3 regions of the Rahnella sp. BIGb0603 genome follow, and region 1 is predicted to be linked to each of the others. Evidence: riboswitches for the same ligand, from Rfam matches in the RefSeq annotation. Region 1 holds a riboswitch; each other region holds the start of a gene.
The links. Region 1 has a riboswitch for thiamine pyrophosphate ahead of thiB (thiamine ABC transporter substrate binding subunit). Riboswitches for the same ligand answer to the same signal wherever they lie in the genome.

Region 1 (7,754 bases):
GCCTCGCCTTACTGTTTAATATTGACTTTATTTTCTGAATTTGAACTCACTCTCATATCTGACCGATAGTTTATTTCCCCTTTCGGTTTTGCTGCTTTGCGATATTTTATAATTATTTGTTTTGTATAGATAAAAATCCTCTTTTGGCTATTTATAGGTAAAAGCTATAAATGCCCCGCCAAATCAATATTGGTTTAGCCCTTTACTCATCGTGAATACTCCCAGCGCTCTGACATTTGAATCTTATATGCACATCTTTCTGGAATGTGCATTTCTGGCTAAGGGAATTTAGCGCGATGAAGAAATTAATTAAATATACATTACCTCTGGCATTAACATTTTTAGCGCCTGGCGCTCAGGCTGAATATTTATGGGGCTTCTTCGATACCGGTTTGCATTATCTGGACTGGACACAAAACACCACGCACCGGACCGGAATGAAATCGCATAAAGATGACTTTTTCTATCTTGAACTGGAAGGCGGTGCGGGATTTACCTGGGGCGAAACTTACGGCTTCTTCGATCTGGAAAATCCGCTGAATAAAGAGCATGACCAGCCGGGAGATGAACAGCGTTATACCTTCAAAAGCACCAACCGGTTCTATCTGGGTCATTCAGGTTTTAATCTTTACGGCCATTTATATGGCACCTACAGCGCGCCGCTCGGCGTACATTTCCATGATGTCATGGCGTTATACGGAATAGGTTACAACATTAAAGCGGGTAACTTCTGGTATAAGCCTTTTATCGCCAAACGTTATACCGATCAGACGTATTACACCGGCGATAATGGCTATGTATTTGGCTGGGCCGCCGGATATGACTTTACCGCGTGGGGCGAGAATTTCAGCCTGACCAACTGGACGGAATATGAGTTTGACCGCGCCGACCAATATGCTGCCGGTAACGGCGGAAAAGAAGGCGTCAACGGCGGCGCGGGTTTCTGGTGGAAGCCCAATCCCAGCCTTACGGTCGGATTACAGTATCGCTATGCGGATAATAAATTGGGTGAAAGTTTCCTCCAGGACGGAATTATCTACTCCATAAAATATAACTTCTGATCTGCTCGCATCGCATTGTTCATGCTCTCCTGAAAGGAAATAAAATGACAATACAAATCCGGTTGAAAATTATGTTCTTTCTTCAATTCTTTATCTGGGGTTCCTGGCTGGTTACGCTGGGTTCTTATATGATCAACACATTGCATTTTACCGGGGCTCAGGTTGGATTAGTTTATGGCGCAAAAGGTATTGCCTGTATTATTATGCCCGGCATCGTCGGTATTATTGCGGACCGCTGGGTAAAGGCCAATAAACTGTATGCGCTATGTCATTTCTTCGGTGCGGTTGCCTTATTTACCGCGGCCGGTATTGCAGAGCCTCATCTGATGTTCTTTGCGATGTTATTTAATGCCATGGTGTATATGCCGACCATCGCGTTATCCAATACCATTTCCTATATTTGCCTTGAGAAAGCCGGGCTGGATACGGTGAAAAATTTCCCTCTGGTCCGGGTGTTTGGCACGGTCGGGTTTATTTTTGCAATGTGGGTTATCAGCCTTTCCGGTTTTGAGCTCAGCAATATTCAGCTGTATATCGCATCGGGTATCTCGGTGGCGCTGGCTCTGTACGCCTTAACGCTGCCGTCTTGCCCGACGTCCTGCGTGAAAAAAGGCAGCTCATGGGTGACCTTGCTGGGGCTTGATGCGTTTGTGTTGTTCCGCCAGAAGAAGATGGCCATTTTCTTCCTGTTCGCCATGCTGCTCGGCGTTTCCCTGCAGATCAGCAACACGTTTGCCAGCCCGTTTATGCATGATTTCTACCGCGATCCGCTCTTCCACGACAGCCTGGTGGTGAAGTATCCGTCCATTCTGTTGTCGATGTCCCAGATTGCCGAAGTCTTCTTTATTCTGACCATCCCGTTCTTCCTGTCCCGGTTTGGGATCAAGCGGGTCATGATGATCAGCATGGCGGCCTGGACGCTGCGCTTCGCACTGTTCGCTTTCGGCGATCCGTCGTTTGGTGGGATGATTTTCCTGTTGTTGTCGATGCTGGTGTACGGGTGCGCGTTCGATTTCTTCAACATTTCAGGGGCGATTTTCGTTGAAAAAGAAGTGGCGCATAATATCCGCGCCAGTGCTCAGGGCTTATTTATGACGATGGTGAACGGCGTCGGGGCGTATGTCGGTGCCATAGCCAGCGGGCATGTAGTCGATCACTTTACGGTAGATGGCGTGAAAGACTGGCAAAGTATCTGGCTTTCCTTTGCCGCTTATACCGTGGTTCTGGTGATCGTTTTTGCCTTCACGTTTAAGTACAAACATAACCCGAGAGAATTCACCAAACCGGTTCTCAGCCACTAATATCCGGCCGCCGGATGCCCAGCACTTTAGCTTCCGGCGCGGTACCGTCAGCCAGCGCCTGCGTCGGGCCATCGTAGAAAATCCTGCCATCCACAATCAGCAAGGTGCGCGGCGCAATCCGCGCCGCATCGTCCAGATTGTGCGACACCATCAGCAGTGTGAGATTACGCTGCTCACACACTTTATCCAGCAAACTCAGCATTTCGCTGCGCAGCGCAGGGTCGAGTGCCGAAAACGGCTCGTCGAGCAGCAAAACCGGCTGACTGCGTAGCAGACAACGCGCCAGGGCCACGCGCTGACGCTGCCCGCCGGAAAGCTGCGACGGCAGGCGTTCCAGACAATCTTCCAGCCCGACCTGCCGGGCGATTTCCTCTAATGCCTGCTTTTGCTGCGCGCTGAGTTTCAGCCCCGGGTGCAGCCCCAGTCCCATGTTCTGGCGTACGGTCAGATGCGAGAACAGATTGTTTTCCTGAAACAGCATTGAAACCGGACGTTTGGCCGGGGGCGTTGCGCTGTGATCGGCACAGTTCAGCAAAATCTGTCCGCTGACCGGCGTCAGAAAACCCGCCACCAGGCTGAGCAGGGTACTTTTCCCCGCACCGCTCGGGCCAAGGATCGCCACACGTTCACCGGCCGCGATGTGCAGATCAAAGCGCATCGGTAAATGTTCGTACAGGTAGGTCAGTTTATTCAGCGTCAGCATGGCGGCCCGGCAATTTCTCAATCAGGGTAAATAACAGGAAGCATAGCAGCAGGAGTAAAAGCGCCGTGACCGCACCGTCCTGGCTGCGATAGGAACCCATCTGCTGATACAGATAAAACGGCAGGGTGCGGAAATTCTCGTTGCCGAATAAGGCAATCACGCCGAAATCCCCCAGCGACAGCACACAGGCAAATGCCAGTGCCTGTGCGATCGGGCGTTTCAGCGCGCTCATTTCCACCCAACGCAGACGCTGCCAGCCGCGCATATCGAGCGAAATACACAGCGGGTTATAGCGCTCCGCCACATCACGCATCGGGTTATCCAGTACTTTTAATGCGTAAGGTACCGCCATCAGCGCATTGGTCATGATAACCAAAGGCCACGGGGATTGCGGCAATCCGGTGGTATCACCGAGCAGCAGGAAAAAACCGGTCGCCAGCACGATGCCCGGCATCGCGAGGATCAGCATTCCGCTGAGATCCATCGCCTGCGCCCAGCCGTTTTTCTGGCGTAAACGCAGCTCGCGGCTGCTCCACAGCAACATCATCGTCAGCAGCACACACAATAATCCGCTGCCCAGCGCGATACGGACTGACGTCCATAAAGCCTGCCACAGCGCGGGCTGTTGCAGCACGCTGACGGCGGCGCGATTTATACCATCGAAAACCACGGCCAGCAGCGGCGGCAGGATCAGCAGTAAAGCCAGACCAATCAGCAGGCCGTCGGTAATGCGGCGCAGCGGGGAATCGTCCGGATTGCGCCAGCGCTGAGCATGGGTCTGACCGACCGGCAGCGCCTGGCTGAGTTTCTGGCTGAGCAGAACCAGCGTCAGACAACAAAACAGCTGGATGAGCGCCAGCGTGGCCGCGCGACTTAAATCGTAGTCGTAACTCAGTGCCTGATAAATGGCGAGTTCAATGGTGGTCGCCTGCGGACCGCCGCCCAGTGAAAGCACGGTGGCGAAACTCGCGAAACACAGCATGAATATCAGGGCAGCGGCGGGGAAAATCTGACGTCGGATCGCAGGCCATTCCACAAAGCGGAATTGCTGCCAGGCATTCATCCCGAGCTGCGCAGCCAGCTGCCGCTGTTCGACGGCGATATTTTCCAGCGCCTGTAATAAAAGACGGGTTGCCAGCGGCAGATTAAAAAATACGTGCGCCAGCAAAATGCCCTGTAAACCGTACGGCGAAAAACGGTAATCCACGCCCAGCCAGTTGCAAATCTGCGCCAGCCAGCCCTGTCTTCCGTATACGCTGAGAATGCCGAACACCGCGACTAAAACCGGCAATACCAGCGTCATCGCGCACAATCGTAATAACAGCTGACGACCTGGGAAACGGCGGCGGAAGAGGGTGCGCGCCAGCAAAATAGCGGGCAGCACCGAGCAGAGCGCCGAAAGCAGCGCCTGCCAGAAGGTGAAACGGATGACGTGCCAGAGATACTGATCCTGCCACGCAGACACGCCGCTTATTTGTGGCGCATGACGCCACAACGAGCCTAATGCCAGCGCGGCGACCAGCAGCATCGCCAGTGACGCCACCGCGCCCGGCCACAGCCAGCGGGGGATCAACGGCTGACGGCGTTCTGCCATGCCTGAATCCATTCGCCGCGGTGAGAAGCTACATCCTGTGCGCTGTATTGCAGGGATTTTGCCGGTACGGTCAGCTGTTTGAAGGCATCAGGCAGTGGCGTGCTGATCACCGGATACATCCAGTTGCCGGTCGGAATGACTTTCTGGAAATCTTCAGTAGTGACGAATTTCATGAACTGTTCAGCCAGTTTCGGCTGTTTGCTGTTGGCCAGCTGACCCGCGACTTCTACCTGCATGTAATGACCTTCAGCGAAGTCAGCGGCGGCATAATTATCTTTCTTCTCTTCAACAATATGATAGGCCGGAGAAGTGGTGTAGCTCAGCACCAGATCGCTTTCGCCTTTGAGGAACAGGCCGTAAGCCTCGCTCCAGCCTTTGGTGACGGTCACGGTTTTCGCCGCCAGTTTTTGCCACGCTTCAGGCGCTTTGTCGCCATAGACTTTTTGCATCCACAGCATCAGGCCAAGACCCGGCGTGCTGGTGCGCGGATCTTCGTAAATCACTTTCCATTTCTGGTCGCTGTTGATCAGCTCATCGAGGCTTTTTGGCGGGTTTTTCAGTTTGTTTTTGTCATACACGAACGCGAAATAGCCGTAGTCGTAAGGCACAAACGTCGTGTTATTCCAGCCACCCGGCACCGTCAGTTGAGCATCAGTTTTCGGTGCTTTGGCAAACAGGCCGGTTTGCTCAGCGGCCTGCAACAGGTTGTTATCCAGACCGAGCACTACGTCCGCTTTAGTGTTTTTGCCTTCCATCCGCAGACGGTTCAGCAGAGATACGCCATCTTCCAGCGCGACATATTTCAGTTCGCAGCCGCACTGTGCCTCAAAGGCTTTTTTGATCGCCGGGCCGGGGCCCCAGTCGGCAGAGAAGGAATCGTAGGTATATACCGTAAGAACGGGTTTTGCAGCAAAGGCAGGTGCAGAAAGTAACAGCAGACAGGACAATATCTTTTTCAACTTTGCGCTCCAAAAAAGAAAAGGGGCAAAGGATTTTGAGTGAGCATCGCACAGTCTCAAATCCCTCCGCCGGGGTTAACCGGATCAGGTTCGACGGGTATCAGGTCTCAGCCATATTTAAACGTGCTGCGCGTGTGTTGATCGGGCGTCGTGCAGTGCTCGAAAAGCTCACGTACTTTGTGTACGCTCCGCTTTCTGTGCGCTGTACTTCACCCGCTGAACACGCGCTCGCGGCGTTTAAAAATCGAGGTCATTCTTCAATACAAAAGAAGTCACTCGGGCACCCCGTTGAGAACGGATGTCATTCTAGAGATTAACGGCGCAATGCGATAGTCCGATTAGCTGTCGGGTGGCGCGAACCAGGCAGATTTGAAGTCGAACCAGCCGAGGGTGTTCATCCGCACGCCGCGCATGCTGCGCTGGCCTTGTAAAACCAGCCAGTGATGAAACAGCGGATGAATGTGATGGCTGGCGATCTGCTTCTGGCTCCAGTCGGCAATTGAAAGCTTTCCGGCGTGCCATAACGCGGCGTCCTCATTCATCGTTTGCGGGAAACAATACGCCAGCAGCGGCAGTTCGTAGAATGAGGCAAACAGCGAAAACTCCAGCGGCAACGTGAAGTTGGCGCTACCCAGCCATAGATCGGTTTTCACGCCGCCGCGGTACCACACCGCATAATCGACAATCTGGATCACCAGCTCAATGCCTTCTGCCGCCAGCAGCGGACGCAGTGCGTTGCAGATAGCGTGATGTTCTGAGTGCTCGTTATAAAACGTCAGCGTGACCTGCGTCAGACCGTCAGGTTTTGGCGGGCGGGGAAGCAGCGCTTTATGATGCCAGCGCGGCAACAGACCGTACGCCGGCGACCAGTAACGCTGATAAACCGGCTCGGCAGCGTTGAGCAGCGCAATCGGATTGAACAAATCGCACAGCCACTGGCGCGTTTGTGCGTTTTGGCCGACCGGCGAACGCTGGTCGAAAAGCAGGAAATAACAACCTTCCTCAAGGCGGCTTTCAAGCTCGCTTTTGCCGGATTCATCGGCCTGAAGCTGGACGCCGGAATGCACCAGTTCCTCACTGAGTTCAGGTAGAACCCAGATATTGACCTCATCGATCAGCGCCCGGAATCCAAAATATTCGTCAAACGCGCGGATCCGCAGCTGCGTTTTCTGATTTCGTACCACGGCATACGGGCCGGTTCCCACCGGATGGCGGGCAAAATCGGGCAACGACTCCCACTCCTGTGGCAGGATTGTCGCGTGGATATTCCCGAACAGCCACGGCAGCCAGTGGTCGGGCGCGTTCAGATGAATGTCGATGACGTTTGGCGTTAATGAGATCACCGAGACGATATTGCCGAATAAGCGGTGTGATTTGAGACGAGCGAAGGTGGTAATAATATCGGCCATTTCCAGCTCACGACCATGATGAAAATGAATAGCCGGACGCAGATAGAACCGCCAGTGCAGCGCAGAGATTTCCTGCCAGTGATGGGCCAGATCGCCTTCTACTTCCCCGTTTTCCTCATTTATGCGCGTCAGCCCGCTGAAAATCTGTCGCGCGATGTGTGTTTCTGAGCGGCGCAACATGGTGCCGGGCAGCAGATTAAACAGCGGGCGATAGTACAGCACGCGAAGAATATGTTTGCCCTGACGGAAGCTGCGTCCAAGCTGGGATAACAGCATCTGGCGCACCATGTTTTTATCGCCAACCAGTTGTACCAGCTGATCAATACGATCCTGTTCAAGCAGTTCTTCGGCGCGTTGCTGCTGAAGCGCCAGACCGGTGTACAAAAAGGTCAGCTTTGACCGCTTACCGCGCCCGGCTTCTGCATCCCAGTTGAGCCAGCCCTGTTCCTGCATGGTGCTGAGCAATGATCGCATATGCCGCCGCGAGCAGTTCAGGATTTCCGATAACGCCAGCAAAGTGGTTTCGGTTTCTTCGCCGTGGCAGCTTTGCCACAATCTGATGAACTGCTGTTGCAAACGGGACGAGGTCATAAAAGAGGAACTCCGGAGGAAATCTCATCAATTTATCTTTCCTCATATTACCCCGATACTGATCTCCAACGAAAGCCAGTCATCAAGGTCAGGAGGTCATCATGAAAAACACGCTAACCGTCCGTTTCTATCAGCG
Region 2 (7,754 bases), on a different contig from region 1:
ATTCGCCGGTCTTCTCAACGCCCGGAATGCGGCTTCTCCATCCTCAGAACCGCTGGTTATTGCGGATTACACAACAGTGACCGCGAAAGGAACAAAACTGAAAAGCGCCACGACGGTTTATCGCGACGCGGAGGGCGTCGCATTTGCCAGCCTGTGTATCAACGTTGATCTCAGTGAAGTTGAAATTGCGCATGCGGCGCTCGGGCGCCTGCTCAGACAGTATTCTTCAGAAAATACGCCGCAAAATTCCCAAACCGATCTCGAGTCCATGATGGAAGAAATCATTGATTCTTCCCTGTCTCAGTCGGGGCGAGCGGGTAAACCGATGAATAAAAAAGAGAAACTCGAAGCCGTCAGAGTTATGCAGGATCGCGGGATGTTTATCGTCAAAGGCGGCGTTGAAAAGGCGGCCAGCAAATTGGGCGTTACCCGCTACACCATCTACAACTATCTGGATGAAATTAAGAAATCCGGTGGCGATGAATAGTGGTCACTTACAGTGAGGAGTCTGAAATGGAAATATCAATTTATCAGGTCGATGCGTTTGCATCGCAAAGTTTTAGTGGAAATCCGGCGGCCGTTTGCCCGTTGCCTCACTGGCTGGATGACAGCGTTTTAAGCAATATTGCCCGTGAAAATAATCTTTCCGAAACGGCTTTCTTCGTCAAAAACGGCGACCATTATGAGCTGCGCTGGTTCACGCCGGGCACCGAAGTGGATTTATGCGGTCATGCCACGCTGGCGACGGCGTGGGTGATAAGCCAGGCGCTGGGCGATAAATCCGCATCGTTGCGGTTTTCTACCCGCAGCGGAGATTTATGGGTGACCTGCCAGGATGAGGTTTTCCACATGGATTTCCCGGTGAAATCTCCGGTGTCTTTCACGCTGCCAGACGGACTCACTCAGGCACTTGGGCTGACAGCACCGATCACCGCGGTGCTTAAAACCGATGATATTATCATTGTGATTGAAGATGCTGCCGCACTGGAAGCCCTCGCGCCGGATTTCGCAGCGCTCAATGCTTTTGATACCCGTGGCGTGGTGGTCACCGCTGCGGGCAGTAATTTTGATTTTGTCTCCCGCTGGTTCGGGCCTCGCGTGGCGGTGAATGAAGATCCGGTTACCGGTTCAGCCCACACCTCGCTGGCACCGTATTGGTCGAAACGTCTGAATAAAACGCAGATGAACGCCCGGCAGGGCGGTGCGCGTAAAGGCGAACTGCAATGTGAAATGAGCGGAAATGATCGGGTGATTATCAGCGGCAAAGCGGCGCTGTATATGCGAGGTACTATTTATCTTAATTAAAATCTATCGCTTAAGTCCTCTCAATTAATTTTTTTCCAATAGCTAAGTTGTTTATATGACAGAGAAAAACAAACCGGTGGATCCCCGTGATTCACGGATAGTTTATATCACGCTGGCGGCTGTCTTAATTTTCTACGGCATGTTGCTGATATCAAACTTCTGATTTTACGTCTGAATCGAGGAATTCATTATGCTCACAGGGACCTTACCTTTTCCCAAAGTCCGTAAAAGCGGCAATCTTTATTTTGTTTCCGGCGAAGTACCGATTACCGCGGAAGGCACAACGCCCGCCGGAATTGAAGCGCAGACCCATTTGGTATTTTCGAAAATAGCCGGATCGCTTAAAGAATATAACCTGACACTCGATGATGCTGTTTCCGTGAATATTTACCTGACCGATAAGAAAGATTTCAAAGCCTTTAACGAGGCGTATGTAAAACATTTCAACGCGCCATATCCTGCCCGGACAACAGTTTGCGTGGAACTTCTGGTCGATGTTTTACTGGAAATTAACCTTATTGCGTCGGCGGCGAAATAACACGCTGTACGAAAAATCCTGATTGACCTTCTCAGGCTCGCCACCAATAATGCTTCCTTGACTCGGGGTGCCGCTCTTGCAAAAGAACGGCTGAGATTTTACCCGTATTACCTGATCTGGATTATGCCAGCGTAGGGAAGTCAGGTATCTCTCCCGATACCGCCTTCTTTAGCGCCGGTGGGGAGAACTATGAATACCCGACCTTCCGTGTTTCCCGGCGCAACAGCCGCCGCTTCTTTACGACAACTTCGTGCCTCCGCGCCGCTGGTTCACTGCCTGACCAACGATGTGGTGCAATCCTTTACGGCCAATGTTCTACTGGCGCTCGGTGCCTCACCGGCAATGGTGACTGACCCGGCTGAAGCCGCGCAGTTCAGCGCGGTGGCCGATGCCTTACTGGTGAATGTCGGCACGCTGACCCGTCCTCATGCTGAGGCGATGCTGGCAGCGATTCACGCAGCAAATCAGGCCGGAAAACCCTGGGTGCTGGATCCGGTTGCCGTCGGCGGCCTGAGCTGGCGCAAGGAGTTTTGCCTTGAACTCATCAAACTTACACCCGCCGCCATCCGCGGAAACGCCTCTGAAATCCGTGCGCTTAGCGGCCTGAGTGCGTCCGGGCGTGGCGTAGACAGCGGCGATGATTCGCTGTCTGCCTTACCGGCTGCACAGCAACTGGCGCTGGAAACCGGCGCGGTGGTGGCTGTCACCGGTGAAACTGATTACGTCACCGACGGCGAACGCAGCTGGTCTGTTCCCGGCGGACATCTGATGATGACCCGCATCGTCGGCACCGGTTGTTCGTTATCAGCGGTTGTTGCGGCGTTTGCCGCATTGCCCGGCAAACGTCTGGATAACGTTGCCGCGGCATGTCGCGTCATGTCTTGTGCCGGTGAGCGTGCCTGCGCAGTGGTGAAAGGGCCGGGCAGCTTCACACCAGAGTTTCTCGATAACCTGTATTTGATGCGCGAAGAGTGGCTGAACGGGGAAAAAATCGGATGAAAAGAATCAATGCCCTGACCATAGCAGGTACTGACCCGAGCGGCGGCGCGGGGATCCAGGCAGATCTCAAAACCTTCTCGGCGCTTGGCGCGTATGGCACGAGCGTTATCACGGCGCTGGTGGCGCAAAATACCCGTGGCGTGCAGTCTGTTTACAACATTGAGCCGGATTTCGTGGCCGCGCAGCTCGATTCCGTACTCAGCGACGTGCGAATCGACAGCACTAAAATCGGCATGCTGGCGAACAGCCAGATTGTTGAAGCGGTCGCTGAAAGGCTTAAGTATTATCAGCCGCCTTTTGTGGTGCTTGATACCGTCATGCTGGCGAAAAGTGGCGATCCGCTGCTGTTGCCGGAGGCCGTTGACGCCGTGCGCCGTTTGCTGATTCCGCAGGTTTCAATTATTACCCCCAATCTGCCGGAAGCCGCTGCGTTACTGGAATGCCCGGTGGCGCTGACTGAAGCAGAAATGCGTGAACAGGGCGAAGCGTTACTGGCGATGGGATGTGAAGCGGTGCTGATGAAAGGCGGTCATCTGCGTGATGAAGAAAGCCCGGACTGGTTGTTTATGACCGGTTCACGCGAGCGGTTTACCGCACCGCGCGTGAATACCCGGCACACGCACGGAACGGGGTGTACATTATCGGCCGCGCTGGCGGCACTGCGACCGCGGCATAACAACTGGGCCGATACCATACGCGAAGCAAAAGATTATCTCCAGCAGGCACTGATGCAGGCCGACTCACTGGAAGTCGGCCACGGCATCGGGCCTGTGCATCATTTCCACCGCTGGTGGTAAAACCGCTCAGGCGCGGCGCTGGGTTTCGCTCAGCGCCTCTTCTGCCTGGTGATACATCGTCAGCGCCTGTTGCAGATGCACGGCGTCAAACGGGTTTAGCGGGTAGAATTTCGCTTCTTTGCGCGGTCGCAGCATTACACGGATCTTCGTGGCCGAAACACGCTCAAACCGGTAGCTGGCAATATCCTGATTTTCCTCATCTTTCCACGACAGCAACAGCGCCGCGTGCTCACCGGTACGACGCCCGATAAACTGTTCGTGCAGCCACAATCCTTCGCATTCACCGTCTTTTTGCAGCTTCTTGCCGCTGAACCACGCGGATTCTGCCTGCATCAGCAGCGACTGTGGCGTGATTTCTTCACGCAGCTTGCGCCACAGTGGCTGGTTATTCTCCATCTGCCAGCAAGCCATGCCGAGATAATCATTCAGCTCACGCCAGTCGCTTTCCAGCTGCTCTTTCAGCTCAGGTTCCTGAATATGCATAAACTGTTGCAGACCGGTAGCCTGTTCACCCAGCTTGTTGTAAGCAATTACGGTCATGGTACGTGGCTTGCGGCGAAACGTAATCCACAACAGAAATTTGGGAATGCGGAAGGTAATGGCCTGAATGGTCAGTTTATAGCGGTTGCCGCGTGACATGACAATTCCGTTAGACGTCCCGCGTTTGTCCTGATAATTCCTCACCAGTACCACACTGTTCTGACCCATCCAGCCCGTGACGTAGTGCTCTTTTTCGCTTTCAGCCACGTCCAGATCGCGCACGACCTGGCTGATTTTCTCGACATCGAGCTGCGATAAGGACAGCGACTGATCTGCGCTGTAGTAGCTTTTTTTCAGGGGGGATGCAGAAGGCATAAAAGTATCCACGATATTGATGTGGTTTACAGCTTACACCAAGTTGTCATACAAATTTTGGGGCTACGCCGCAAAACGGGCATCTTTTTCGGATTACGTTAGCCATGATGACGAAATTTTCCGAGGCGTCTCGTATTACACCGTCTGAATACAAGGAAAAGTTTATGGGTAAGCCCGTTCAGTTAACACCACGCGAGCTAGAGCTGGTGGATATGCGCGTTGGCTATTTGAGATATTGTGGAGAGAACTACAGCAGTCTGGATGACGATAAACTTGGCGCATTTGGTCCGCCGGAAGCCTTCTACCATCCGCAGAAGGACTGGACCAAACTTCCCTGAAACGCGTTGTACCCCGCCCGCTGGCATTGCGCTAAAACGCGGGGAAAACTGTTTTTCCAGATCTATTCCGCATCAAACCAGTCGCTGTTTTGCTCAGCAATGGGCGTGATGGTGGAAATCATCTCCTGCAAATGGATGCGGATGGCTTTTTCGGCCGCGTCCGGATCGTGCGCTTTCAGTCCGTCAAAAATGGCGTAGTGCTGCGCGATGAGATTTTCCGGCGGCGACACTTTACTGAGCGTCAGAAACCGTACGCGATCCATCGTGGCTTTAATGTGCTCGACGGTTTCCCACGCCAGGCGGCAGTCAATAATCTGCGCGATGGTGCGGTGAAATTCATCGTCGAGTAACAGGAATTCCTGTGTTTGCTGGCTTTTTGCCGCCAGCGTCTGCCGTTCAAGATTGTGCTCCAGCAGCGCGAGATCTTTATCCGTCGCGACCATGGCGGCGCGGCGGACGACGGCGGTTTCAACGGCTTCACGAATAAAACGGCCGTCGGCCACCCGTTTGGAAGAAATTTTCATCACGTAAGTGCCGCGCTGTGGCAGAACCTGTACCAGCCCGGCTTCAGCCAGTTTAATAAAGGCTTCGCGAACCGGCTGGCGGGAAACATTAAAACGCGTGGAAATTTCTTTCTCCGACAGGAACGCCCCCGGTGCGATGGCACAGGTGACAATGTCCTGACGCAAGGTGCGGTAAATCTGCTGATTTACCGGCACATTACTGAGAAATTCAAAGGAGTCTGTCATGGGCTAAATTTGTCTTCAGAATCAGGAGAAGATAATACTAACATGAGTTTTCTCAGGATTTTGAGATTGTTAGCGCAAGGTTTTATCAAATTATTGGGAATTAATATGCTCGCGGCAATAGAGTTTTTTATAGGCCGCTGGCGTAATCCCCAGCAGCTTGCGAAAAACCCGACGAAAATAGGCCACGTCGTTAAACCCTGTCTGCCGGGCAACATCCGCAACATTGCCGGTATTACTTAGCAGTAGTTTTTCGGCCGCCGCAACCCGGTGTTTATGCAACGCATCCGTCAGCGTCATCTGAAATGTCAGGCGGAAAACCCGCCCGAGATAATCAGCGTTGCAGTGTAATCGGTCTGCCAGCTCAGAGGCCCCGAGCGGCAGATGATACTGGGTGGTAATCAGCTCACGTGCCTTGTACGCCAGCGCGACACCCGGACCGCCGGGTTCCAGATTTTCAGGCCAGGCGCGGGAGACTTCCTGCAACAATAAAATCAGAAACAGCTCCAGCGAATTTCCGCCGCGCTCCTGCTCATATAAAAATAATCTGAACAGGGTTAACAATGTTTCGGTGTCTCTGACCTTACAGTGTTGTGGAATATCCAGCTGTAAAGAGGGATTAATTTGCTGTGATTTAATTATTGTCGTATTTTTCACAATATCAAAGTGCAGCCAATAAAACTTTAACTCAGGATCAAACGTCGTCACGCCTTTATGTTCCCTGCCGGGAAATAACAGTAAACTTTCTCCTTCATGTAAATCAAAACGGGTATTTTCTTCCTGAAGGGAAAGTGTGCCACGCACAACGTAAATCAGCTCGTGCGAACTGAGTTGCCGGGTCGGATGTGTCCCCATTCCGCGGGAAATAAACAAACCGCCATTCTGAACTTTAACCGGATAATTAACGGAAAATGAAAGCATTTCAGGCACTCATCGGGCAGGTCATGCCTGACATTAGCACAGCGGACGCGCTCTGCCAGCAGGCAGACTGGAGGGTTTGATCTGCTTCACAGATTCTGTCTGTGAGTCGGAATTGTCCCGTTTAACTACTTTATCCTCCTCTTGTTGGTTTGAGAGCCCTGTGCCAGATTGAAGGCGTACCTTATTTATCTCCCGACTGATATTCAATTTCAGCCTTATTTAACACGTTCCTGAAGCTTATAAATAACGATATAAAAGCGAGGAAAATACAATGCCAACCGATTCTATAAATACCGGCTCATCGCCGGTACGAGGCACTGACGTCATTGTGTCTGCAAACACCAAACTTTCGGTCAGTGAGAAAATCGGCTATGGATTAGGTGATGCCGGAGGCACGATAATTACCTGTCTCATTGGCAGTTTTCTCACCTTTTTCTATACCGACGTATTCGGGCTGACGCCTGCTATTGTCGGCACACTGTTTATTTCACTGCGCGTCATTGATGCAATTTCCGATCCGTTAATGGGGGTTCTGGCCGACCGGACGCAAAGCCGCTGGGGCCGTTTTCGCCCGTGGCAGTTGTGGATTGCGCTGCCGATCGGCGTGGTCGGTTTTCTGACGTTTACGGTGCCGGGTTTCAGTGGTGACGCCAAAATTGCCTATGCGTTTTTCACCTATTTTCTGTTATCCATTTCTTACACCGCGATTAACGTGCCGTATTGCGCTCTGATCAACACCATGACGACGGATCACCGCGAGGTGATGTCCTGTCAGTCCTGGCGCTTTGTCTTGTGCGGTGTGGCTGGTTTTCTGGTGTCGGTCGGATTGCCGTGGCTGGTGCAGGTGCTGGGAAAAGGCAATGCGGCGGTGGGTTATCAGCAGGGCGTAGGTTTGCTGTGTGCGGTTGCCGTGGTGATGTTCCTGTGGTGCTTCTTTGCCGTGCGGGAACGCCTGCCGCTGGCGCTGCTCGGGCAGTTCAGCGTCCGTGAGCACATTCGCGGAATGCTGAAAAATGACCAGCTTTTGCTGGTATTGTTGATGTCTTTCCTGCTGATCAACGTGTTCAATCTGCGCGGCGGCGGTTATATGTACTTCATCACGTACGTGCTGAAAGGCGGCGCAGGTTACGCCTCGATGTTCTTCGGTATGGTGACGCTGGCGTCGATTCTCGGGGCGGTGATCGTCAATCAACTGACAAAGTTCATCGACAGCGTGCGTCTCTACATGCTGACCAATCTGGTGCTGGCGGTGTTT
Region 3 (7,754 bases), on a different contig from region 1:
GGCAGCGATGCTTACGAAGAAATGATTCCAAAATGGCGTCAGCTGAACGTGTTCGAAGGCGAAGTTGTGGAACGTGGTGACGTCGTATCCGACGGCCCTGAATCTCCACACGACATTCTGCGTCTTCGTGGTGTTCACGCGGTAACCCGCTACATCACCAACGAAGTGCAGGAAGTTTACCGTCTGCAAGGCGTTAAGATTAACGATAAACACATCGAAGTTATCGTTCGTCAGATGTTGCGTAAAGGCACCATCGTTAGCGCTGGTGGCACGGACTTCCTGGAAGGCGAGCAGGCAGAAATGTCTCGCGTTAAAATCGCTAACCGTCAGCTGGAAGCTGAAGGCAAAATCACGGCAACCTTTACCCGTGACCTGCTCGGTATCACCAAGGCATCCCTGGCGACCGAGTCCTTCATCTCTGCTGCATCGTTCCAGGAAACCACGCGCGTTCTTACCGAAGCGGCTGTTGCCGGTAAACGTGATGAACTGCGTGGCCTGAAAGAGAACGTTATCGTTGGCCGTCTGATCCCAGCCGGTACCGGTTACGCTTATCACCAGGATCGTGCACGCCGTAAAGCTCAGGGCGAAGTGCCAGTTGTACCGCAAGTCAGCGCGGACGAAGCAACGGCTAACCTGGCTGAACTGCTGAACGCAGGTTTCGGTAACAGCGACGATTAATCGTCTTCTGTCGAAACGCATAAAACCGCTCTTTCGGGAGCGGTTTTTTTTTGCCTGAAATAGGGGAGTTGATAATGTCAGGAAAGAGGAGCCGGAACAGGAAACTGGACGATAACCCGTTCCGGCTGGTTGGAAGCAGCACCGGGATGAATGGCGCTGGCCGGTTGCGATGATGCAGCGACAGCGGCACGGTAACCTTCCCGGCGTGCTGGCGCGAGAGGCAAAATCGCTTTATGGAATACGCATTCCTGAGAGATTATCGCGTTGCTGTCTGGCGACATTTTCCTGCGGCGTACGCCCCAAAAAACTGTCCCAGTCTTTCCACACGGGCTGCAATCCTGCTTGCGTTAATGCCGCAGCCACCCGCTGAGGTGAGCGGTTATCATGTGGCGCAAATTGTTCCAGTTCCGGATGATCGTCTGCGTAACCGCCCGGTTGAGTTTTGGATCCGGCGCTGACCGTGTTGATCGCCAGAGGAATGACATGATCGCGGAAATACGGTGACTCGCGTGTCGACAGGGAAAGCTCGACATCCGGCGACAACATCCGGAAAGCGCAAATCAGCTGCACCAGTTGGTTTTCCTCCAGCAACGAAGCCGGTTCGATTCCGCCGGTGCACGGGCGCAATCTCGGGAACGCCACCGAATAGCGGCTTTGCCAGTAAGTTTGTTGTAGATAAAGCAAATGCTCAGCCACCATATAACTGTCAGTTCGCCAGTTTCCGGAAAGCCCGAACAACGCGCCGAGTCCGATCTTATCGATTCCCGCGCGCCCCAGCCGGTCAGGGGTTTCCAGCCGCCAGAAGAAATCTTGTTTTTGCCCGCGCAGATGATGCAGCGCATAGGTCGGTGCGTGATAGGTTTCCTGATAAACCAGAACACCGTCCAGCCCCAGCGTTTTTAACTCGGCGTATTCTTCCTGAGGTAGCGGCTGCACTTCAATCATCAGTGAATCAAAATGACTGCGGATAGCCGGGAAATGTCGGCGGAAATAATCCATACCAACTTTCCCTTTATGCTCGCCCGTAACCAGCAACAGGTGTTTGAATCCCAGCGCGTTCAGCGCCTCACATTCAGCGATGATTTCCTCTTCATCCAGCGTCTTACGTTTGATTTTGTTGCTCATCGAGAAGCCGCAGTACGTGCACTCATTGGCGCAAAGGTTGGAGAGATAAAGGGGGGCGAAGAAATTCACGGTATTGCCGAAACGCTGGCGCGTGAGCTGTTGCGCGCGCTGGGCCATTTCTTCGAGATACGGTAACGCGGCCGGAGAAATCAGTGCCATAAAACCATCACGGTCGATTTTGTTCCTGCTCAGCGCCCGCTCAACATCACTGGACGTTTTGCTGTTAATTCGCAGGGAAATATCGTCCCAGTCGAGCGTTGACCAGACATCGGTAAAGTTGCTCATAAGCTTGCCTGCGGGGAAGTCAGAAAACCGGTCAGGGGGCTGGATGCGCTGGCGTACCGTTGCCGTCCGCCTAATCCGCTTTGACGGGCAAGCACGCCCGCTTCAACGGCCAGCCGGAAAGCTGTCGCCATGGAAACCGGATCACGCGCAACGGCAATTGCCGTATTCACCAGCACGGCGTCCGCGCCCATTTCAAGCGCCTCAGTGGCCTGACTGGGTGCGCCGATCCCGGCATCAACCACAACGGGCACGCGCGCCTGTTCGATAATAATTTGCAGAAACTCACGGGTTTGCAGCCCCTGATTAGAGCCTATCGGTGAGCCGAGCGGCATCACTGCCGCGCATCCGGCTTCTTCAAGACGCTTGCACAGCACCGGATCAGCACTGCAATAAGGCAAAACGACAAACCCCTGTTTCACTAGTATCTCTGCGGCTTTCAGGGTTTCGATGGCATCGGGCAGCAGGTATTTCATGTCCGGATGGATTTCCAGTTTGACCCAGTTTGTGCCCAGTGCTTCGCGGGCCAGTTGAGCGGCAAACACCGCTTCTTCTGCCGTTTTTGCCCCTGACGTATTGGGCAACAGGCGCACGCCAAGTTGCTGCAAAGGCGAAAGAATATCATCGCCGCCACGCCGCAGATCGACGCGTTTCATCGCCATGGTCACCAGCTCAGAGCCCGATGCTTCCAGTGCCAGTTGCATCAGCGCCGGACTGGCGAATTTTCCGGTTCCGGTAAAAAGGTGTGAGGTAAACGGAGCATCAGCAATTTTTAACATGTTTCATCCTCCGGCTATCGCCTGAAAGAGCAAAATCTCATCACCGTCTGCCAGCCAGTGTGCAGGCCAGTTATCGCGGGGGATAATGACCTGATTTACCGCCAGCGCGCTGCCCGCAGTGTTTAACGCCAGCTCATCGAGAAGAGCTAATAGCGTGAGCGGCTGACTGAACTGATGAGATTCATCATTGACCAGAATATTCACGCATAGCCTCCGCAGACGGTACAGGCAGATGATCGCGTGAGTTGCAGTGAACGCCAGTTCTGTGTTTTTCCGTCGAACAGCCGGAGTTTGCCGCTCAGTATGCAAGGCAGCCCAGCCAGGATTTTCAGTGCTTCGAGCGCCTGTAATGTACCGATAGTGCCCACTACCGGCCCGAGTACGCCGGATGTCCGGCAGTTACGTTGCACGGTTTCCTGATCCGGATACAAACAGGCATAACAACCGTGAGCGTAGGGTGCTTCAATCACCAGAAGCTGTCCGCTGAATCCGACGGCGCTGCCGCTGATTAGCGTTTTGCCTGCATCCACGCAGGCTTTATTGACGGCATGACGGGTCTCCATGTTGTCGCTGCAATCCAGAACGATATCGGCATTGGCCACCGCTTGTGTCAGTGCTTCACCCAGCAGGCGTTCCGTAATGGCCACGGCTTCGCAAAGCGGATTCAGGCGCAGCAGTTCACGCTTTGCCAAAGTGGCTTTGGGCTGATCGAGATCGGCTGTGCGGTAAAGGATTTGCCGCTGAAGGTTGGTGATATGCAGCCGGTCGTCATCGGCCAGAAAAAGCGTGCCGACGCCCGCCGCCGCCAGATACAGGGCGGCAGGAGAACCGAGTCCGCCAAGTCCGACGATCAGCACCTTTGCCGCCTGTAACTTTTCCTGCGCCTGCGGGCCGAATTCCTCCAGCATCAGCTGACGGCTGTAACGCATAAACGCCGCATCGTTAAGCATCTTCCGGCACCTTGCTGGCACACAAGGCCAGCAGTTCGGCGGTGGCTGCACGCCAGTCCATGGCCTGCGTAATGGCGCTGACGACCGCAATGCTGCCGACGCCGCAGTCCAGAACCGACGGCGCGCGGTCAATGCTGATCCCGCCGATGGCCACTGTCGGAAAGCGGCCATCGAGTTGCTTAATGTGTCGGGTGAGTTCTTCCAGACCCTGTGGCGCCGACGGCATATCTTTGGTCTGCGTCGGGAAGATATGGCCCAGAGCGATGTATGAAGGATTCACGGAAACGGCGCGCGTCATTTCAGCCTCGTCATGCGTGGAAACGCCCAGTCGCAGACCGGCCTGACGAATTGCCGCAAGATCGGCTGTATCGAGATCTTCCTGACCCAGATGCACGCCATATGCATGATGCTTCACCGCCAGACGCCAGTAATCGTTGATGAACAGCCGCGCCTGATATTTTTTTCCCAGCGCGATGGCCTCGATAATTGCCGGTTCGACGTCTTCATCGGGTAAATCTTTCACCCGCAACTGCAGCGTTTTCACGCCTGCATCGAGCAGACGGGCGATCCATTCCACCGTATCGACAACCGGATATAAACCAAGGTGAAAAGGAACGGCGGGGAAGGGCTGAGCTGACTGATTCATTTGTTGATCTCCGTGGCAGGATGATAAAGCTCGCCGCCGCGTGAACGGAATTCAGCTGACATTTGTGCCATGCCGGATTCAACGAGTTCGATGGGCCGGGCTTTAGCTTCCAGCGCGGCGGCGTAATCGCGAACTTCCTGAGTGATTTTCATTGAGCAGAATTTCGGGCCGCACATCGAACAGAAGTGGGCGACTTTGCCGGATTCCTGCGGTAACGTTTCATCGTGGTAGGCGCGGGCAGTGGCCGGGTCCAGAGCCAGATTAAACTGATCTTCCCAGCGGAATTCGAAACGGGCTTTGGACATGGCGTTGTCGCGGATTTGCGCACCCGGATGGCCTTTGGCTAAATCGGCGGCATGTGCTGCAATTTTGTAGGTAATCAGACCCTGCTTAACGTCTTCTTTATTCGGCAGGCCGAGATGCTCTTTCGGTGTGACGTAACACAGCATGGCACAACCGAACCAGCCAATCATCGCAGCGCCAATACCGGACGTGAAGTGGTCATAACCGGGCGCAATGTCGGTCGTCAGCGGCCCGAGCGTATAGAACGGCGCTTCGTGGCATTGCTCGAGTTCTTCCGTCATATTGCGGCGGATCATCTGCATCGGCACATGCCCCGGCCCTTCAATCATCACCTGCACGTCATATTCCCAGGCGATTTTCGTCAGCTCGCCCAGCGTGTGCAATTCTGCAAACTGCGCTTCGTCGTTGGCGTCCTGAATCGAGCCGGGACGCAGACCGTCACCGAGAGAAAGCGAGACATCGTAAGCGGCGCAGATTTCGCAAATCTCCCGGAAATTTTCATACAGGAAGCTTTCGCGATGATGTGACAGACACCATTTCGCCATGATTGAGCCACCGCGCGAAACAATACCGGTCAGACGTTTGGCGGTCATCGGCACATAACGCAGCAACACGCCAGCGTGAATGGTGAAGTAATCCACACCTTGTTCCGCCTGCTCCAGCAGGGTGTCGCGGAACATTTCCCAGTTAAGGTCTTCGGCCACACCATTCACTTTTTCCAGCGCCTGATAAATCGGCACCGTACCGATCGGCACCGGGCTGTTACGCAGGATCCATTCACGGGTTTCATGGATATAGCGGCCGGTGGAGAGATCCATCACCGTGTCCGCGCCCCAGCGCGTCGACCACACCAGTTTTTCAACTTCTTCTTCGATGGATGACGTCACCGCCGAGTTGCCGATATTGGCGTTCACCTTCACCAGAAAATTGCGGCCAATGATCATCGGCTCGGATTCCGGGTGATTGATGTTGGCGGGGATAATCGCGCGACCGGCGGCCACTTCCTGGCGAACAAAGTCGGCGGTGATATTCGCGGGCAGGTGCGCCCCGAAGCTTTCACCGGGATGTTGCTGGCGCAGGACTTCTCCGCGGATCCGCTCACGCCCCATGTTTTCGCGAATAGCGATGAATTCCATCTCAGGGGTAATCATGCCCCGTCGCGCATAATGCAGCTGTGTGACATTTTTACCGGCAATGGCTTTTCGCGGGCGCGGAAGATGTTCGAAGCGTAAATGATCCAGCCCTTCGTCGGCCAGGCGCTGCTGAGTAAAACCGGAGCTGACTTGCGGAAGTTCTTCGGTATCGGCGCGTCCGGTTATCCAGCGGGCACGCAATTTTTCAAGACCGGTATGCACGTCGATGGTCGCAGACGGGTCGCCATACGGTCCGGCGGTGTCATAAACCGGAATCGCTTCGTTTTCTTCAAACTGCGGGTTGTCTTTTCCGCCGCCGACCAGCGTCGGGCTGAGCTGGATTTCACGCATAGGGACACGAATACCGGCGTTGTCGCCCTGAAGATAGATACGTCGGGAATTGGGAAAGGCTTCGCCCTGCAAGCTGTCGATAAATGACTGTGCCTGTGCGCGTTGTTCACGGCGGTTAGCGGGCTTTTTTTCGGATGTAACGGGTTTCTGGGTACTCGACATAGCAAATTCCTTGTGTTGTTTTCACGGCAAAAAGCGTGACAGAACGTAATGGAAAATTGCTTGTCTGGAGGTTTACGGCAGGAGTAAAAATGGGCGGTTGAACGCTGGCGGCCGTTTGCAGGCTGATGCCAAATCGCGCTAAACGCATAACATTACTCTTGTTCCCTTCGCGGGTACTAACCCGATCAGGTTCCGCGGATCCCGAATTAACGGTCTCAGCCTGGCATCATCTCCGCGAGGAAATTTTGCACGAGGCACTCCGACAAGAAGCCTCAATATAGGAGGCCGTTGTAAAAACTACAACCCTGAGCAGGGTTTTTATTGTGGCAACGTGTTGTGCAGAAGTAACACGTTACGCGGGTCTGGCAAGATGCTCTTCGTTTGCAGAAGGCAATTCTTTGCGACTTTCCGGATCAAAGGCCAGAATGATCAGTTGATCCTCAAGCTGAAAACGCGCATCCAATGCTTCACCCACATCGGATAATGCATAATGAAATGCGAAAGCATTGTCATCATCAATATCATTTTCGGTGTAACTGTCATGGAAAGCCATGATAGCTTCAGTATTGAGCTCGAGTGCAGGGTATATTTTCGCAGCCTGTAATTTTATCTCTGCACCTTCCACTTCATCGATGACCCGTTGATAAAGATGGAAATGACCGGCAGAAAGGTAATCCACCAGGTTATGGCAAAAGTTGTCCAACGCTTTTTCATTCAGCGGTGTATGTTTTTCTTTATTGGGTTTCAGGCCGACCAGTGTGCAGTAAGACACCAGCAATTCTTTACGCGCGTGCAGCCATTGATCCACTAACTCATTACTGCCACCAACGCGTTGGGTCAGTCTTTCCAGACGATTTAGCATGGTTGACTCCGTGAGCGAGAAAAAAGTAACCAAAGGTTACTAATATGTAAATATCAACCCCAGATTGTCAGTCTCGTCGAGGTTATGCAACAACAATTATGGAATTACAGATCACAGAAGAACATACCGGCTGGTGGGTAATCAGCTATGAGGGCAAGCTGTGGCTGCCCGAAGGTGAACTGCCGAATGGCAGCGCTGCGCAATTTTCTCTGACGGGCAAAATCGCGCGTCAGATTGGTGAATGGCAGGGCGAACCGGTGTGGATGGTACGTCAGGCGATGCACAATCACATGGTGTCTGCACGGCAGATGCTCGATCAGGATCGCGGGCTATTCCAGCTGGTCGGACGTGGCGTGCAGCTGTCGGAATTTTACCGTTCGCACAAGTTCTGCGGCTATTGCGGCCACGAGATGCACGTCAGTAAAACCGAATGGGCCGCGCTGTGCGGGCATTGCCGCGAACGCTATTATCCGCAGATTGCGC

Region 2: another riboswitch for thiamine pyrophosphate. It lies ahead of thiM (hydroxyethylthiazole kinase); the one in region 1 lies ahead of thiB (thiamine ABC transporter substrate binding subunit).
Region 3: another riboswitch for thiamine pyrophosphate. It lies ahead of thiC (phosphomethylpyrimidine synthase ThiC); the one in region 1 lies ahead of thiB (thiamine ABC transporter substrate binding subunit).

What each region holds. Positions count from the first base shown of each region.
Region 1 covers NZ_JANUEX010000004.1:325,830-333,583, reverse strand. The annotation lists gene M2403_RS12905 (outer membrane protein OmpK) at 297-1,061, shown strand; gene M2403_RS12900 (nucleoside permease) at 1,106-2,362, shown strand; gene thiQ (thiamine ABC transporter ATP-binding protein ThiQ) at 2,352-3,065, opposite strand; gene thiP (thiamine/thiamine pyrophosphate ABC transporter permease ThiP) at 3,049-4,659, opposite strand; gene thiB (thiamine ABC transporter substrate binding subunit) at 4,635-5,618, opposite strand; TPP riboswitch at 5,662-5,916, opposite strand; gene sgrR (HTH-type transcriptional regulator SgrR) at 5,957-7,618, opposite strand; gene sgrT (glucose uptake inhibitor SgrT) at 7,720-7,754, shown strand, end outside.
Region 2 covers NZ_JANUEX010000003.1:191,333-199,086, forward strand. The annotation lists gene M2403_RS09230 (transcriptional regulator) at 1-487, shown strand, start outside; gene M2403_RS09235 (PhzF family phenazine biosynthesis protein) at 514-1,305, shown strand; gene M2403_RS09240 (RidA family protein) at 1,496-1,843, shown strand; TPP riboswitch at 1,897-1,998, shown strand; gene thiM (hydroxyethylthiazole kinase) at 2,033-2,842, shown strand; gene thiD (bifunctional hydroxymethylpyrimidine kinase/phosphomethylpyrimidine kinase) at 2,839-3,639, shown strand; gene M2403_RS09255 (hypothetical protein) at 3,646-4,494, opposite strand; gene M2403_RS09260 (hypothetical protein) at 4,599-4,832, shown strand; gene M2403_RS09265 (GntR family transcriptional regulator) at 4,895-5,581, opposite strand; gene M2403_RS09270 (AraC family transcriptional regulator) at 5,672-6,499, opposite strand; gene M2403_RS09275 (MFS transporter) at 6,771-7,754, shown strand, end outside.
Region 3 covers NZ_JANUEX010000014.1:7,572-15,325, reverse strand. The annotation lists gene rpoC (DNA-directed RNA polymerase subunit beta') at 1-678, shown strand, start outside; gene thiH (2-iminoacetate synthase ThiH) at 910-2,088, opposite strand; gene M2403_RS24470 (thiazole synthase) at 2,085-2,864, opposite strand; gene thiS (sulfur carrier protein ThiS) at 2,868-3,068, opposite strand; gene M2403_RS24460 (HesA/MoeB/ThiF family protein) at 3,065-3,814, opposite strand; gene thiE (thiamine phosphate synthase) at 3,807-4,460, opposite strand; gene thiC (phosphomethylpyrimidine synthase ThiC) at 4,457-6,409, opposite strand; TPP riboswitch at 6,555-6,681, opposite strand; gene rsd (sigma D regulator) at 6,762-7,271, opposite strand; gene nudC (NAD(+) diphosphatase) at 7,370-7,754, shown strand, end outside.